DNA from 2 places in the Pseudoalteromonas sp. CR1 genome. Region 2 is predicted to be linked to the other one. Evidence: riboswitches for the same ligand, from Rfam matches in the RefSeq annotation. Region 2 holds a riboswitch; the other holds the start of a gene.
What was found. A riboswitch is a leader RNA that binds a small molecule or an ion and turns the genes downstream of it on or off. The one in region 2 is predicted to bind cobalamin.

Region 1: another riboswitch for cobalamin. It lies ahead of KZZ04_RS14270 (TonB-dependent receptor); the one in region 2 lies ahead of KZZ04_RS07375 (ABC transporter ATP-binding protein).

The regions. Positions count from the first base shown of each region.
Region 1 covers NZ_JAHXRM010000016.1:58,176-67,299, forward strand. Annotated here, with positions in the region: gene thiI (tRNA uracil 4-sulfurtransferase ThiI) at 1-514, shown strand, start outside; gene KZZ04_RS14255 (ketopantoate reductase family protein) at 561-1,463, opposite strand; gene KZZ04_RS14260 (VanZ family protein) at 1,456-1,806, opposite strand; gene KZZ04_RS14265 (YajQ family cyclic di-GMP-binding protein) at 1,960-2,442, shown strand; cobalamin riboswitch at 2,619-2,782, shown strand; gene KZZ04_RS14270 (TonB-dependent receptor) at 2,815-4,641, shown strand; gene msrA (peptide-methionine (S)-S-oxide reductase MsrA) at 4,687-5,223, opposite strand; gene KZZ04_RS14280 (efflux RND transporter permease subunit) at 5,303-8,401, opposite strand; gene KZZ04_RS14285 (efflux RND transporter periplasmic adaptor subunit) at 8,405-9,124, opposite strand, start outside.
Region 2 covers NZ_JAHXRM010000006.1:61,574-70,697, reverse strand. Annotated here, with positions in the region: gene KZZ04_RS07405 (thioesterase family protein) at 1-94, shown strand, start outside; gene rarD (EamA family transporter RarD) at 146-1,066, shown strand; gene KZZ04_RS07395 (diguanylate cyclase) at 1,075-2,310, opposite strand; gene KZZ04_RS07390 (DUF413 domain-containing protein) at 2,396-2,770, opposite strand; gene KZZ04_RS07385 (LysR family transcriptional regulator) at 2,862-3,716, shown strand; gene KZZ04_RS07380 (porin) at 3,902-4,831, shown strand; cobalamin riboswitch at 5,144-5,283, shown strand; gene KZZ04_RS07375 (ABC transporter ATP-binding protein) at 5,359-6,159, shown strand; gene KZZ04_RS07370 (iron ABC transporter permease) at 6,161-7,165, shown strand; gene KZZ04_RS07365 (cobyric acid synthase) at 7,168-8,649, shown strand; gene cobO (cob(I)yrinic acid a,c-diamide adenosyltransferase) at 8,642-9,124, shown strand, end outside.

The DNA of each region.
Region 1 (9,124 bases), on a different contig from region 2:
TTTACGCCCGCTTATTCAGCACGATAAGCAAGAGATTATTAATATTGCGCGCCAAATTGGTACCGCTGAAATGGCTGAAACTATGCCAGAATACTGTGGTGTTATATCTAAAAAGCCAACGGTAAAAGCAAAAATAGACGTGATTAAAGGCGAAGAAGAAAAGTTCGACTTTGATGTACTTGATACCGTTATAGATAATGCGCGTGTTATGGATGTTCGTGATATCGACGTAGAAGCCAAGCAAGAGCTAAAAGAGGCTGAATCGGTTGCCGATTTACCGCCTGGCTCTGTGGTTGTTGATATTCGTTCACCAGAAGAAGAAGACGCCGCGCCGCTTGAAATTGAAGGTATTGAAGTAATCCACTTACCGTTTTTCCGCTTAGCTACTAAATTTGGCGATCTACCAAAAGATAAAGACTATTACCTGTATTGCGATAGAGGTGTAATGAGCCAGTTGCAAGCGCTTATTTTACACGAGCAAGGATTTACAGCAGTTAAAGTGTATCGCCCTTAAGAAATAAGTTAGTAAGTTACGGGTTAATAGTTTATGAAAGCGTGGTTTATACCACGCTTTTTTTTGCCTGAATTTTAGCAAGTAGCTCATTATTTGTAGGGGTATTAATGTTGTAGCGTTTGCCTTGCTCGCTAATATACCCACAAATGGCCATTATTTCTGTTGGTCTGTTATTAGCAATATCTTGTTGCATTGACGAATAATTTTCAGCGGTAAGTGCCATTACGGTGTAAGCATTATTTAACGCATCAGCTAAAGCGATATTTAACCCTTGCGCGTTAGCAACTCTGCAGCCCTCATAGAGCAAGCTCATTATAGTTGCGCTAAATATAGGAGCGCGTAATTGGCCATTTTTTATATTATGAAGCGCAGTTAGCGGGTTAATAGCCACATTAACCAGTAGCTTTTCAAAGCGAAGCTGCTCAATGTTATTAACTACTTTTAAGTTTGGGATTGCTTGGAGTAGTGGTGATATACATTGTGGGTTTTTAACTGCGAGGTTGTTACAGCCACCAATCACGCTTTGCCCTTCACCGGTATGTTGCACAATGTACGGATTAGACTTAAATCCGGCCATGCTGGTGGTTAAAAAGTAAAGTGCTTGCTGAGTGTGTAACTGAGGCATTAGCTCTTCAATATTTCCCATCCCATTATGAGAAATTACTAATATTGAATTTGCAGCAAGATAAGGTTTTACTTGTGCAAACGCGTCTTGAACCTGAAAAGCTTTAACCGTAAAAATAACAATATCATAACTAGGTTGCTGCGCCAGTTCACCTAAATTAATAAAGCGTGCATTAATTTTATGTGACGGGGCATTTTTACGGCTATAAAAACGGGTATTGCAGGTTGGCTTGCGTGTTAAAACATGTACCGTATTTTCTTTACTTAAAAAGTGACTCATTAATAGGCCTATAGCGCCATCACCTATAATTAAAATGTTAGTCATAGGGATTCTTTTTGCGAGGAGTAAAAATTACTCTTAGTAAAAAGTAGCTAGCAGCACCCGCAAAATCAGCTATAAAATCGCCAATAGAGGCTTGCCTATAGGGAAGTGCATCTTGCATTATTTCAATTGATGCACCGTAACCGGCTAATAATAAAACTTGTGCGTATAAAGGAAGCTTAAACGCTTTATCCATAATAACGGCAAGCACAAAAAAAATCCCAAAATGGGCTACTTTATCAATGTGTGGAAATAGGTTAGCTGCGCCTTTTATTTCTTTGGCAAATAAAAAAGTAAACGCCACGATGCTGAGCAAAAAAACTGCTTGGTAAACACGCCTTGTCACGTAAAATCCTAGAGTCGCTTAAAAAAGAAACTTGAGTATATCAAACTAAATGAGTATCGCACCTGAACAAGATGCAGAAAAATGTAAAGATTTATAGTTTTAGCGTTATAATTGCGTCATAAAAATTAAGATTGAATAGTTAGGAGAAAACCAATGCCTTCATTTGATATTGTATCTGAAGTAGAAATGAACGAAGCACAAAATGCGGTTGATAACGCAAACCGTGAACTTGAGACTCGCTTTGACTTTAGAGGTGTTGATGCATCTATTGAGCTAAACGACAAAACAATTAAACTTAAAGCTGAAGCTGATTCACAGGTTATGCAGTTGTTTGATATTTTAGCCGGTAAAGTTTCTAAGCGTGGTATGGATGTAGCTAGCCTAGAGCTTCAAGACATTAGCCGTGCGGGTAAAAATGTTTTTCGTAACGTTGCGCTTAAGCAAGGTATTGAAAAAGATATGGCTAAAAAAATAGTTAAAGCCATCAAAGATTCTAAAGTAAAAGTGCAAGCGGCTATTCAAGGCGAAGAAGTGCGCGTAACGGGTAAAAAGCGTGATGACTTACAAGCTGCGATGCAAGTGGTGCGTACTGCCGATTTAGGTCAGCCATTTCAGTTTAAAAACTTCCGCGATTAATTATAAAGGCCTTTTTGGGCGCTTTATAAGTAAAAAGCCAAATAGCCGCGATAGTTATTTGGCTTTTTTATGAGCTATTTAAATTCGTTTAAATATGCTAAATCTTTTTTAGCTGTATAGACGTCCATTGACATTTTTTATTAAACTCCTCACAATAGCGGCCTATTTTCAAGGTGCTTATTAATTTTTTCAATGGTTTGATTTTTTTAATAAGATAATCGGGAAGTTGGTGCGTTTTCATGATGACTACAATCCCAACACTGCCCCCGCAACGGTAAAGTAATGCATAAAGCTATGTACTTACTGAGTCCGGAGACCGGCCTTGATGTAATCTTACTTAGTTCTTTGCGGTGGGCAAAGAAGGGGAACATCATGTTAAATAAAACAACTCTTGGCGTTGCAATTACTGCTGCGCTGTCACTATCTGTATCTGCTGCAGAGCAATCAATCGAAACCATTACGGTAACCGCTAATAAGTTTGAACAATCAATTACTAATGTATTAGCGAGCGTAAATGTTATAACTCGTGATGATATAGAAGCCAGTAATGTTCGCGACTTACCAACGCTATTAACCTCTCAAGTTGGCTTTCAGGTTAACCCTAACGGCGGTTTTGGTCAAAATGCCGGTGTTTCACTGCGCGGTACGGGGTCAGGTGATACGCTAATTTTAATAGACGGTGTACGCACCGGTTCGGCAACGCTTGGTCAAAAAGCATTAAGCAATGTGCCATTAAACAGTATTGAGCGCATTGAAATAATAAAAGGTTCACGTGCAGCAGTGTATGGCTCTGATGCGCTAGCGGGGGTTATTAATATTATAACGCGCGAGTCAGATAACCTTTCTGTTAGTGCTACGTTTGGGTCTGATTCATATCAAGACTACCAGCTTGCTGGCTCTATAAAAACAGGTGAGCTGACAACGGCTTTTAATGCTGGGTTTGAAAAAACAGATAACTTTGATGTACTGCAAGGTGTTGCCCCCGATGAAGACGGCTTTGAAAACAAAAACCTTGGCTTTAAAGTAAATTATACCGATGCGCACTACGGCGACTTTAAGTTACTAGGGCAATACAGTGAAGGCTTTGCTGATTACGACAGCCGCTTTAGTCCTGCCGATAGTACGATTGAGCGAGGTGATTTTAAAAATTACCAGCTTTCGGCTGGTTGGAATAAAGACTATAACAATCAAACACACAGCATTGATATTGCATTTGCAACGGATGATTCAGACAACCGTTATGTTGATTTTTCTCAAGGGCCAACAACAAGTACTTTTATTACTAAGCGCTCACAAATTGATTACAACGGCCAATATCGCTTAAACGACACGTTAAACATTAGTGGTGGTATTAATTGGTACAACGATGACGTGTCACAAAGCTCCACCACGTTTGAAGTGCAAGAGCGCGATGTATTAGCGGTATTTGTTGGCGCATATTACGATGCGGATGAGTTGCTTGCTAATTTAACCGTTCGTCAAGATGACGATGAGCAATTTGGTAATGAAACAACGTATACCGCGGCGGCAGGTTATCACTTATCCGAAAACGCTACATTTAGAATAAGCCAAAGCACGGGCTTTAAAGCGCCTACTTTTAATGATTTATATTTTCCACTTTACGGCAATGCTAACCTTCAACCCGAAACGTCAGTAAATCGCGAGCTTGGCTTAAACATTGACTTTGAAACTGCACGTATTGATGTCGCTATTTTTAGAAATGAAATTGAAGATAAAATTGCTTACGATACTAATTTTGCACTCACCAATATTAATGAGGCTCAATATGAAGGTGTAGAGTTTAGCCTGATTAATCAAATTTTTGGCTTTGATAGTAATGTGAATTTTGCTTACTTAAGTGCAGAAGATAAAGAAACTGGCGAAGCGCTTAGAAACGTTGCTAAGCGAACGCTTAATTGGGAGCTTGCAAAACAGTTTGGTGCATTTGATACAAGCCTAGCAATGCAATATCGCGGTGAGCGAGCAGGGGCTGTTTCACAATTAGGGTCTTATACGCTTTGGAATTTAGCGAGCAATTACCAAGTAAACGATGAGGTTACGGTATCACTTCGTATTGAAAACTTATTTGATAAAGAGTACAACGCAGTCGATTCTAACGCTGATTTTACAACAGGGCAGGTGTATTACTACAACACGCCAGAGCGCCGCTTTTTTGCTGGTATAGATTACCAGTTTTAAATAATCTAAACAGAAAGCCCGGTTTTGCCGGGCTTTTTTGTATTTTTACTCAGCTAAAAACTCTTTAAATACGGTTTCAAACTTGTGTAATTTTGGCGCGATTAACATACTGCAATAGCCCTGTTGCGGGTTTTCGTTGTAGTAATCTTGATGATAGTGCTCAGCAGGATAGTAAGTTGTTACCGGGCTTACTTCGGTTACAATTGGCTCACTAACATGAGTTTGTAACTGTTCAATCATAGTATTAGTAAGCGCAAGTTGTTCGTCATTATGGTAATAAACAACACTGCGGTATTGTGTGCCAATATCGTTACCTTGGCGATTTAACTGCGTAGCATCGTGCAAAGTAAAAAACATAGCGAGCAAGGTTTCAAAGCTTACAATGGTGCTATCAAATTCAACTTTTACTACTTCGGCATGGCCCGTTGTACCACTGCATACTGATTTGTATGTTGGATTGTCAGTATTGCCACCGGTATAACCCGAGCTTACATCCGACACGCCATTTACACGCCTAAATGCTGCGTCAATACACCAAAAACAGCCACCGCCAAAGGTTGCTACTTGCGTTGTTGAACTCATAATTATTCCTAATATTAAACAAAGGTCACGCAAAACATAAAGCCTAGCGTCGTAACAAGGTTACGACGCGTTAGCTTGCTTAGATCTCTTCAAGCGGTTTTGCGGCTGCTTGTTTATTAAGTTTTTGTTGTAAATACTCAGGTGACTGTGTGTTGCGAGCAAGCGCATAATACGCTGCTGGCACAACAAATAAGGTAAGTAGCGTTGAAACAATAACACCGGTGAATACCACAACACCAATTACCATACGGCTTTCAGCACCAGGGCCTGATGCTAATACCAATGGCACTGAGCTCATAACCGTAGTTAATGATGTCATTATTATTGGACGTAAACGTTGTGTAGCCGCTTGTAATATTGCTTCGCTAAACTCAACACCTTTGTCGCGTAATTGGTTGGTAAATTCAACAATGAGTATCCCGTTTTTAGCGCTTAACCCTATGAGCATTACAATACCAATTTGGCTGTAAATATTAAGCGTAAGTCCTGTAGACCAAAGGCCAAACATCGCGCCCATTAAACCAAGCGGTACTGTAAGCATAATTACAAATGGGTGCATAAAGCTTTCAAATTGCGCAGCCAGTACCAAAAAGGTGACTGTTAGCGCTAAAACAAATACGTAGGTCATTGCTGATGCGCCTTCGTAATAAAGCTGAGATTCCCCTTTGTAGTCAACGGCACCATCAATGTCGTTTTCTTGCGCGGCTACTTCATTTAAAAAGTTAAGTGCTTGTTCAAGTGTGTAACCATCGGCTAAATTTGCGCTCAATGTTATTGAACGCATACGGTTGTATCGGTTTAAACGCGAGGCTGTAGCCTCTTCTTTTAAGCTTATTAGGCTGTCTAGCGGAACAAGCTCACCGCTGCGTGATTTAAGGTATATGTTTGAAATATCGGTTGGGTTGTTAAAGTCTTCTTTTGTACCTTTCAAAATCACATCGTATTCTTCACCTCTATCTATAAAGGTTGTTACACGACGCTGACCCAGCATTGTTTCGAGTGTACGGCCAACATCAGACACAGACACCCCTAAATCAGCTGCTTTATTTTTATCGATGCTGACTAAAAACTGTGGGAATGTTTCTTTGTAATCGTGATCGATTCTGACAAGGCCCGGGTTTTGTTCAGCACGTTTAATAATGCGGTCACGCCAATCGGCAAGTTGAGCATAATCATTACCTTGCAGAACAAATTCAATAGGGCGAGATGAACCGCCGCCGCCAATGCCTCGGCGCATAATAGCAAACGCACGTACATCGGTAACTTCGCGCATTTTGCCGCTAATTTCATCCATCACTTCCCACGTAGAGCGCTTGCGTTTGTCCCAATCAGCCATACCAACAATAGCAACACCGCCGCTACCGCCCCAGCCTGGAACACGAACAAGCACGCGACTTAGCTCGCCAGACTCAGAGTAAGGCATAAGGCGCTCTTCAATTTTTGCCATATTGGCAGCATTGTTTTCGTAGCTAGCCCCTTCAGGCCCGCTCATCATAATAAAAAAGGTGCCGCGGTCTTCTTTAGGTGTTAGCTCTGAAGGTACTTGCAGTAATAATGAATAACTCACAAAACCCGCTAATACTAAGCTGACTAACAAGCCCCACTTTTTTGTCATATTGGTTGAAAGTGAATTACGGTAACTGCGCTCTAATTTAGTAAACTGGCGGTCCATCCATTGGCTAAATTTATTAGGTTTGTCGGCACTTTTTAGAACTTTTGAACACAATGCTGGTGCAAGGGTAAGCGCGGTAACACTTGAGAAAAATACCGCCGCGCTGACAGCCATTGCAAATTCGGTGAATAACGCGCCTATTCGGCCATCCATAAATATTAAAGGAACAAACACCGAAATAAGCACCAATGTTGTTGCTACAATTGCAAAACCTACTTCTCGTGCGCCTCTGTACGCTGCAAGTAATGGTGGCTCGCCAAGCTCTATGCGGCGGTGAATGTTTTCAAGCATTACTATGGCGTCATCAACAACCAAGCCAATGGCAAGTACTAACGCAAGTAGGGTTAATAAGTTGATTGAATACCCCATAGCGAGCAAAAACATAAAGCTGCCTACCAAGGCTACGGGTACGGTAACCGCAGGAATAAGCGTTGCACGAATATTGCCTAAAAACAAAAATATAACTAAAACAACTAACCCCATAGAAATGGCAAGCGTACTGTATACTTCGCTAATCGACTCTTTAATGAATACAGACGAGTCGTAACTGTCTTGAATTGTTGTGCCTTCTGGTAGGTTACGTTTGATTTTTTCAAGCTCACTCCGTGCGTTATCTACCACGTTTAAAGTATTTGCCTTGGCTTGTTTTACAATACCCAAGCCAATCATGTTGCGGCCGTTACCACGGAATAAACTTTCGTCGTCGGCGGCCTCTAGTTGAACGTCGGCTACTTCGCCAAGGCGAACTAAATAGCCGTCTTCTCCGCGTTTAATAACTAAATTTTTAAAGTCGCGCTGATCTTTGTAGCTTCGGGCTGTGCGAACGGTAAAGTCGCGATCAATTGATTCAATTTCACCTGCGGGTAGTTCAACATTTTCTGTGCGCAGGGTGTTTTCTATATCGCTTGAGGTAATTCCGCGTGCAGCCATGGCTTGGCGGTTGAGCCAAATTTTCATCGCGTATTGGCGCTCTCCGCCAATTCGAACATTAGATACCCCATCTACAACTGCTAAGCGATCAACTATAAAGCGCTGCGCATAATCAGAAAGTTGCAACGAGTCCATGGTTTCGCTATTTAGTACAAACCAAGCAATAGGGCTTTCATCACTGTTTGACTTAGATACCTCAGGCGGACGTACTTGTTCTGGGAGACTGTCGAGTGCTCTTGCAACACGTTCACGTACATCGTTAGATGCCGCATCTATATCGCGACTTATATTAAACTCAATAGTAATGTTTGAGCGGCCATTACGGCTTGATGAGTTTATACTTTTAATACCTTCAATACCGGATATTCGGTTTTCGATAACTTGGGTTATTTTAGTTTCGATTATCTCCGCTGATGCCCCGGTATATGTGGTGCTAATATTTACAATCGGTGTCTCTATATCGGGGTATTCGCGAAGCGGTAACATGCTAAATGCCACTAAACCAAAGGTTAGTAGCAATAAGTTAATTACAATCGCAAAAACGGGGCGTTTAACGCTAGTGTCGGTAATTTTCACGTATTACCCCTTAACGCTAACTTTACTGCCCGAGCGAATTTTAATCAGCCCTTCAGTAATAATTTGCTGGCCATCAGTTAAGCCCTCATCAATAGCTACCCAACCGTTATTTCTGCTTGCAACGTGTACTTCTATTTTATTTGCTACGCCATCTGTAATTTTAAACACGTAGTGTTTATCTTGCAGTGGTATAACGGCCTTTTCTGGCACCATAAGTGCTTGGCTTGTACTTAACTCAAGTGCGGTATTTAGCAGCATGCCTGGACGTAATAAGCCAGATTTGTTGGCAAAACTAGCGGTTACTTCAATGCTGCGTGTAACGGCGTCAATACGTGAGCTAATATGAGTGACTTTGCCTGTAAATGTTTGGCCAGGGTAAGCGTCATTTTGCGTTAATACTTTCATGCCAATGGCCAGTTGCGCTAAATATTTTTCAGGGACTTTAAAGTCTACTTTTATAATACTAATATCATCAAGGGTGGTGAGTATGGTTGCATTATTAACATAAGCGCCTGTAGATATTTCGCGTTTTCCTAATAAGCCAGAAAAAGGTGCACGAATGGTCATTTCGCTTAACGTTGTTTTAGCACTTTCTAATTGTGACTTGGTCGCGTCTACGACAGATAATTGCTCTTCGAGCAACGATTTAGCTGTAGACTGTGTACGTGAAAGTTCTGTAAGGCGGTTAAGCTGACGCTTTTCTTCTTGTAAATTAATGCTGAG
Region 2 (9,124 bases):
TTCAGGTAATAAAGTGTGCGTGTGCAGAATGGAATTACATAACGAGCAATCAGTGCAAATAGCTTTTGGAACAGGCACGTATTTAGTTGGATAAAATCTGTTAGGCGAGTAAACTGGCGACCTTTTAAATCACTAAGTGTTTACTATGCCAATTGTTACCGAGCAGCGTAAAGGCGCAATTTTTGCTTGTCTTGCTTTTGTTATGTGGGGTCTTGCCCCCATTTATTTCAAGTTAATCCAACATGTGACCGCATTTGAAATCTTAATGCATCGTGTGGTGTGGTCAGTCGTATTTTTAATTTTAGTGGTGAGTGTTTTAAAGTACTGGCGTAAAATTAAGCACATTATAATACAGCCTAAGCTGATGCTAATGTTAGTTATTACCTCTGGTTTACTTGGTTTTAACTGGGGTTTATTTATATGGGCGATTAACAATAACCATATGCTTGATGCAAGTTTAGGTTATTACATAAATCCGCTTTTAAATGTTTTGTTAGGCATGCTTTTTTTAGGTGAGCGCCTCCGAAAATTTCAAGGGGTTGCTGTTGGGTTGGCATTCTCTGGGGTGATACTTCAATTAGTAAGCTTTGGCTCGTTTCCTGTGGTGGCCTTTTCACTTGCTATATCGTTTGCACTGTATGGCCTATTACGAAAAAAGCTGCCTGTTGAGGCGTTACCCGGTATATTACTCGAGGCATTAATATTATTGCCAGTAGCACTGGTTTACTGGTGGATGATGACACCTTCTGCTACATCAAGTTTGCCTAATAACGATTGGCTTACCAACTTATTACTTATAAGCGCAGGCATTGTTACCACACTACCGCTGCTTTGCTTTACAGGTGCGGCTAAACGCCTGCAATATACAACCCTTGGCTTTTTCCAATACATTGGGCCTAGTTTAATGTTTATACTTGCTGTGGTGTTTTACGATGAGGTATTTGATACTGAAAGGCTTATTACCTTTGCGTGTATTTGGAGTGCACTGGCTATTTTTAGTTGGGATTCTTACCATCAATCACGTAAGCGTAAAAAAGCGGCCATTACAGCCGCCGAAATTGCTTAAATTTTAGTTTAACTGACTACCTTATTTCGGCCGGATTCTTTCGCCTCGTAAAGTTTTTGGTCGGCCTGTTTTAATAACGTATCCATTTGATAAACAGGCCCTGTAGAAAAGCCTATTGAAATAGTCAGTTTTATTTTGTCTTTACTAAATTCTTGGCTGTTATTCTCTACAAAATACCTAAACCCTTCGAGTCGTTTAAGCGCTTCTTGCGGGGTTTCATCTGCAAAATAAACAGCAAATTCTTCGCCACCTAAACGCGCAACTAAATATTTTTCAAAGTATTTTTTAAGGCAGATAGCCAGCCCTTTTAAAACCTGGTCGCCTGCATCATGGCCATAAGTGTCGTTAATAGATTTAAAGTGATCTATATCAATCATGGCCAGCGCGCCGTTTACCTTTTTGAGACTGAGCTCTTTAAGAGAGTTATTTGCTTGCTCAAAGAAATAACGACGATTAGGGAGGTCAGTTAGGTAATCTGTGTTGGCTTGGCGTTTTATTGTCGCTATTTGTTCAAGCATGCCAACGTTTTGGCTTAGCCTGCAATAAAACTCTTCGTTATTAAACGGTTTATGCAGGTAATCGTTTGCACCATTTTTTAGGAATAAGCTTGATAGCTCAGATGAATCAGCGCCAGAAATACCAATAATTGCCTTTTCATCGTTACTGTAAATTCTGCGAATTTCGCTACACAACTCATCGCCGTTCATATTGGGCATTTCGTTGTCGGTAATGATCACTGAGATATCGGGTGAGTTAGCAAGAACTTCTAGTGCTTTTTTTCCATCTTCAGCTTCAGATACTTGATATTTGTGACGTAACAATAAGCTCACAACATAGTGGCGGGTAGATATAGAGTCATCAACAACTAGTACTTTTACATTTTCATTGCGAGGTAAACGTTTTAACTGTTTTTCAAGATATTGATAGGCCTGTTTATTTTCTTTTATTATATAGTCAATAATAGGGTACTTTTCTACCATGTTACGCGTTTTTTTATCTATATTTCCCGTCATAACAATGGTAGGAATTTCAGCGTCAACGGTGCAGGTAATCGCTTCACCCATTGGTGCGTCAGGCAAAATAAAATCAACAACCGCACAAAAATAATCGTTTTGACTAATCAATACTTTTGTTTGTGCTAACGTTTCTGCTACATCTACCTCGTAGCCTACCTTTAGCGCTATGTGTTTTTGCACAAGCGCTATAGCAGGTGTATCTTCAACTATTAATATCTTTCGCTTCACGGAACACCTAAATCATATTATGCAAAAATGCTGCTTAATACATGTTGTAACCGTAAAAGCGCCAAAAAGCAAATTGGTTACGTGTTTATAAGCTGTCAGATTCTGAATAACTTTCATGATTTATTGGCGCAGGGCTCGATATTTTAGAGCGCCCAAACAAGGTATGAAACTTCGTTTTACACGTCGTAAGCTTTAGGTATTTTAGCCATGCTCGCTCAATCGGATTAGTTGGTTCTTGTGAGCCAGTTACTACGGCTACAAAATTTTCTTGGTGCTCATTTTGTGGTTCAATCGTCTTACTATATAAACCTTTTAAAACAATGCCATGTTGTTCTAGTATACTGGCTTCTAATAAGGTGAAATTTCCGCTGCGGCTAAAACCACGTGGAAAATTTTGATCATCATAAAATTGACGTTGGCTAACAAATGCTTGGCGTAGTAATGAAATGTTAATGCTCATAGCTATATCCTCATACCCTATTAATTAGTTGGAGTATGATGCAAGTTTGGCAATTTTTTAAACAAGTTATTTTTATCGTGAGGATAAAAAAGTGGATATCGATTTATTAAAAACATTTGTTGAAGTAGTGCGCACGCGTCATTTCGGTAAAGCCGCAGAAAACCTATATATAACGCAGTCGGCGGTAAGCTTTCGTATTCGCCAATTAGAGCAAGGACTTGGCGTTAATTTATTTATTCGCCAGCGTAATAATATTCAATTAACAGCGCCTGGTGAGCGGTTATTACCTCACGCGCAAATGATCATAACCGGTATGCAGCGCGCGAAGGTAGATGTGGCCCTTGCCGACAACATGCATAAACAAATTAGCTTAGCGGGCACCCCTAATATCTGGGATGCTTTTTTGCAGTTTGGTATTACTAATATCGTGTCGGCTATGCCGGGAGTGTCTTTGGTGGCTGAAGTTAAAGCCCAACAAGAAAGTACGCGATTATTGCTTGAGCGCACGCTTGATTTGGCCATTTTATTCGATCCACCAAAAGTGGATGAGTTAGTTGTTGAGCGTATTTGTGAACTACCTATTATTCCTGTGAGTGGGTATGACACGGCAACAAACGAGAATTTTTTTGATAATCAGTACGTGTATGTTGACTGGGGGACGACATTTTCGCTTTGGCATGCACGCCAGTTTACCGGTAAAACCCCTCCTTACTTTAGAACAAGCACCGGCCGAATTGCACTCGATTTAATTTTGCAATGTGGTGGCAGTGCATTTATTCCTCATGTTTTAGTAGAGCAACATTTAGAAAATGGTGAATTATTTCATGTAAAAAACGTAGAAAATACGTCAAGAGATATATTTGTAGCCTACCATAGAGATAACGAGCAAAAGGAACTAATAGAAACACTAATAAATTTACTTCCTACTATTGAGCTTAACGCTTAAACGTTGGAGGTTAAGTGGGTACATATTTGCTTGATTAGTGTTCGTGTCCTTTTGATTTCAAAAATAATGCAGTTTTATTAACTTTAAAAGTCAAAAATATTTCATTTGTAATATTTCTGTCATTTAGTGGTGACAAACTGCAGTCGTTTTAAAAATTAGTCTTTTGTGATTATCGAGGAAATAACATGAAATTTGTAAAATCGAGCTTATGTGTCGCTTTGCTAAGTGGTTTATCTTTTAATGTACTTGCAGACGTGGATGTTTACGGTAAAGCAAATGTAACTGTGCAGTCTACAGATGACGGTGAAGGGTCGTTTACTGAAATTAAAAGTAACGCATCTCGCTTTGGTCTTAAAGGTTCTGAAAAAATTACCGATGGCTTAGAAGCAGTTTATAAGTTTGAGTTTCAAGTTGATGTAACTGATGCAGACTCAAAAGGCGACGACGATAATATTTCTGCGCGTAACCAATACGTTGGTGTTAAAGGCTCATTTGGTCAGGTAGTAGTGGGTCGTAACGACACGGCGTTTAAACAAGCGCAAGGTAAACTCGATTTATTTAATGACCTTGAAGGCGATATTAAAAACGTATTCAAAGGTGAAAACCGTTTAGGTGATTCAATTTCTTATGCGTCAAACTCATACGAAGGCTTTAAAGTACTTGCTACTTTTATTGCTGAAGATGATGTAGATGCAGATAACGGTTATTCAATGGCTGTAACATACGGTGATTCAGCGCTTAAAAAGAGTGCAATTTATGCCTCAATTGCAGCTGACAGCGAAGTAAACGGTTATGATGTAGTGCGCGCATCAATCCAGGGTAAAGTTGAAGACTTTAAACTAGGTGCTATGTACCAAACTCAAGAAAAAGTAGACGGTTCAGCTGAAGGTGACGGTTACTTATTAAATGCGGCATACAGCATGGGTAAAAATACATTTAAGGTTCAGTATCAGGCAATGGACTTTGACGATAGCGATGATAAAACAGCTATTTCGGTTGGTGTTGATCACAAGCTTAACAAAAACATTAAAGTATTTGGCTTTTACTCAAGCTTTGATATGGACAACAACGTAGACCAAGATTACTTAGGTTTAGGTATGGAATATAAGTTTTAACGGCAGGACGTGTTGAACTTTGGTGGTTGAATTTCCAGCAGTATGTTTGGTTTTTAGGCAAGGCAGAGCCTGTGCAATGTGGTTATTCCCCATAAATAGGCGATAACGTAGCATAAATACCAAACATGCGCTGCCCTCTGGGTTCTTTCTAGGGACTATTAACTCTTTGTTGCTCGGTTTTTACTTAGCCCACTAGGTTACAAACCTCGCGCCGCGATTTAATCGCCCCTAGATTGAACAAATTTAAATCCACAAAGGTCAACACGCCCTAGTTAAAACACTCCCTTTTTAACCGCGCTGTTATTAGCGCGGTTTTTTTTGCTTTAAATTATTTACTTACCCGCCCATAATAGAGCTTCATTTGGAATGAGGTGCAATTCCTCAACTGTTCCCGCAACTGTAATTAGCACTTTGCTTTAAGTCAGATACAAATCAATTTTTAATGAGCGGGCCTACTCATGCTAATTTTAATGTACTCCTTTTTGGTCGTTGCATTACAAGTGGGTACTCGTGTCTAGGACAGAGTATTGCAAACTAAAGCACCATTATTAAGCGTTCAAAACCTCTCGTGGGGAATAGCAAATAAATCTATTCTCAAACATATTAATGTGCAAATACCCGCAGGTAAATTTGTTGGCTTAATAGGGCCCAATGGTGCAGGTAAATCGAGTTTACTGCGTTGTTTATATCGTTTTAATAAGCCAAGCGAAGGGGTTGTAGAGTTTAATAACCGAGATATTTGGCAGCTCAAAAGTGACGAATATGCAAAGTGCGTTGCTGTTGTTTTGCAAGAAGCACCATCGCATTTTAACTTGTCGTTATTTGATGTTGTGGCGCTTGGCCTCACTCCTCATAAATCGTTATTTAGCTCTACATCGCAAAGCGAAAAAACACAGATCACTCAAGCTATAAAAACGGTAGGGCTTGAGCAGCACACCAATCAAAATTTTGAATCGCTCTCTGGAGGAGAAAAACAACGCGCACTCATTGCACGTGCTATTGTTCAGCAACCTCAACTGTTAATAATGGATGAACCCACTAGCCACCTTGATGTTAAGTACCAAATACAGGTTATGGAATTGGCAAAGTCTCTAGGTGTTACGGTGTTTGCTTCATTTCATGATCTTAATTTAGCCGCGGCTCTTTGCGATGAGCTCGTAGTCATTAAAAACGGAGAAATAACGCATACCGGTTCGCCCGCAGAAGTACTCACTGAGCACATGCTTGATGATGTATTTGGTGTATGCGCACAGATAAATAGCCACCCACAAGAATCTCAGCTTGGCAAAAGCACACCTCATATTACTTATTTTTATGGTTATAAATAACATGCTGGCCTCTCGATTTCGCCATTCTGCGGCGCTATTTATGTTTATTGTCATTGCTACAGTAAGTCTGTTTTTAGCTTTGAGCTTTGGCGCAACAGATACGTCAATAAACGATGTATTTAACAGTCTTGTGCATTTTAATGATTCGTCACTGACCAGCCGTATTATTTTTGAATTAAGAGTGCCGCGCACATTATTGGCGTTTTTGGCCGGTGCAGGTTTAGCTATTGCGGGGCTAATTTTACAAACTGTGACACGTAACCCATTAGCCGATCCCTATTTATTTGGTATATCGTCAGGTGCTTCGTTTGGTGTAGTTATCCTTATGGCATTTGTGGGTATTAGCGCGGGCGTTGCCCTTTCTGCGGCGGCGCTACTAGGTAGTTTATTAGCAATGAGCTTGCTTATATTAATAGCCACAAGGCAACAAGGTGGGCAGGTTGAATCGATGTTGTTAGCTGGTGTTGCACTCTCATTTTTATTTAGTGCATTTACTAGTTTGTTACTTTATTGGAGTGAGCCGCAAGCCGTTGCCGCTATTTTATTTTGGACCTTGGGTAGTTTTGCACGTGCGCAGTGGGCAACACTATGGATACCATTTTTAGTGATTACATTGTGTACCTGCGTAATGATTAGCTTTAGGCGCCAACTTAATGCCATGTTATTAGGTGATGAAAGTGCCATAACTCTTGGTGTTAAAGTGAAACGATTTAGGTTACTGATGCTAATTTTAAGCTCATTAATAACCGCTGTGCTGGTGGCAATGTGTGGTGGTATTGGTTTTGTTGGGTTAATGGTGCCACACATTGTGCGCTTTTTTATCTCGCAGGGAACCGTCGCAGGGCTATTAATAACAAGCTTAGCAGGAGGCACATTTATGGTATGGGTCGATGTACTGTCACGTTCTTTACTACAAAATCAAGAGCTACCTGTTGGGGTGATCACGGCCGCTGTGGGGAGTGCGTTTTTCTTAAGTTTACTCTTTTTTAGAAAGTCGAAGGTATAGCCATGAAAACGCTTATGATACAAGGCACGACCTCTGATGCAGGAAAAAGCACCCTAGTGGCTGCGCTTTGTCGAGTATTTGCAAATCAAGGTATAAAAGTCGCACCGTTTAAGCCACAAAATATGGCACTTAATAGCGCAGTGACAAACGACGGTGGCGAAATTGGCCGAGCACAAGCTTTGCAAGCTATTGCTGCTAGAGTTGAGCCCGAAACTGACTTTAATCCCATATTACTTAAACCCAATAGCGACACTGGCGCGCAAGTTATTATTCATGGTAAAGCGATTAGCAACATGGAAGCGGGTAAATACCACGATTATAAAAAAGTCGCTATGGATGCCGTCATTACATCACACGAGCGTTTAGCAAAACGGTTTGAGTTGTTATTGGTGGAAGGTGCGGGAAGCCCCGCTGAGATAAATTTGCGTGAAAACGACATCGCTAACATGGGCTACGCTGAAAAAGTAGACTGCCCGGTGATCATCATTGCCGATATAGATAAAGGTGGTGTATTTGCTCATTTAGTGGGGACATTGGCATTACTTAGCGAGTCAGAGCAAGCACGTGTAAAAGGGTTTGTAATTAACCGTTTTAGAGGAGATATAAGTTTACTGCAAGGAGGGCTTGATTGGTTAGAGAACTATACAAATAAGCCTGTTTTAGGTGTACTGCCATACCTCCACGATTTGACTCTCGACGCGGAGGACGCTGTTGCAATAGGCAATAACGTCACCCATGCAACTATCAATATTGCAATATTATTAGTGCCACATATTAGTAACCATACCGATTTTGACGCACTGCGTTTACACCCAAATATTAATGTTAATTATGTACGCCATACGCAGGTAATTCCTGATGTTGATCTTATTATTTTACCAGGCAGTAAAAACGTACTTGGCGATTTAACTTTCTTAATAAATGAAGGGTGGGATAGGCAAATAAAACGCCACTTACGCTATGGGGGTAAAGTGCTTGGAATTTGTGGTGGCATGCAAATGCTGGGTAATATTATCCACGATCCAGAGGGGGTTGAGTCGTCATTAAAAAGGGTGAATGGGTTGGCCTTATGTGATTTTGAAACCACACTGAGCGCGCAAAAAGTACTTTCTAAATTATCAGCGACGATGCAGTTAAATGATTTACAAACACCGTGTAGTGGCTACGAAATACATGCAGGTATTAGCAAAGGGGCCGCGCTTAATAAGCCATTTTTAACTTTTAATGAGCATCCAAATGGATTTAAAACGGATGGTTTTATAAGTGACGATAACGCAATTGCGGGCACTTATTTACACGGTTTATTTGATGAGCCCAACGCCACTATGGAAATTTTCAAGTGGGTAAAACCAACTTTACAGCTTGACCCAATAAGTATTGATACACACCGCGAACAGCAGTTAGCGCGTTTAGCAACTATGTGCGAAACACATTTAGATATAGCGCAAATTATCTCGATTTATAAAGGACACAATAATGACTGAACAGACAAACGACAAGCATAAACAGCGCCAGCAAAAAGTAAAAGAACACGTAGATGCCCGTGTTGAAGCTGCGCAAGAGGTTAAAGGTATTTTTCAAGTCATTACTGGTAATGGGAAAGGTAAATCGACCTCTGGTTTTGGTGTGGTAGCACGCTGTGTAGGCCATGGTCAAAAAGCCGCTGTGTGTCAATTTATAAAAGGGACATGGGAATGTGGTGAGCGTAATTTATTACAAGGCGCAGGTGTTGAATTTGCTGTAATGAATACTGGTTTTACGTGGGATACACAAAATAAAGAGGCTGATACTTTAGCAGCGCAAGCAACATGGCAAGAAGCAAAGCGTATGCTTGCCGACAGCAGTATTAACTTAGTACTACTTGATGAACTCACTTACATGGTGACTTATGGCTACATCGACTTAGACGAAGTAGTGAGCGCACTTAATAATCGCCCGGCTATGCAATCGGTTATTATC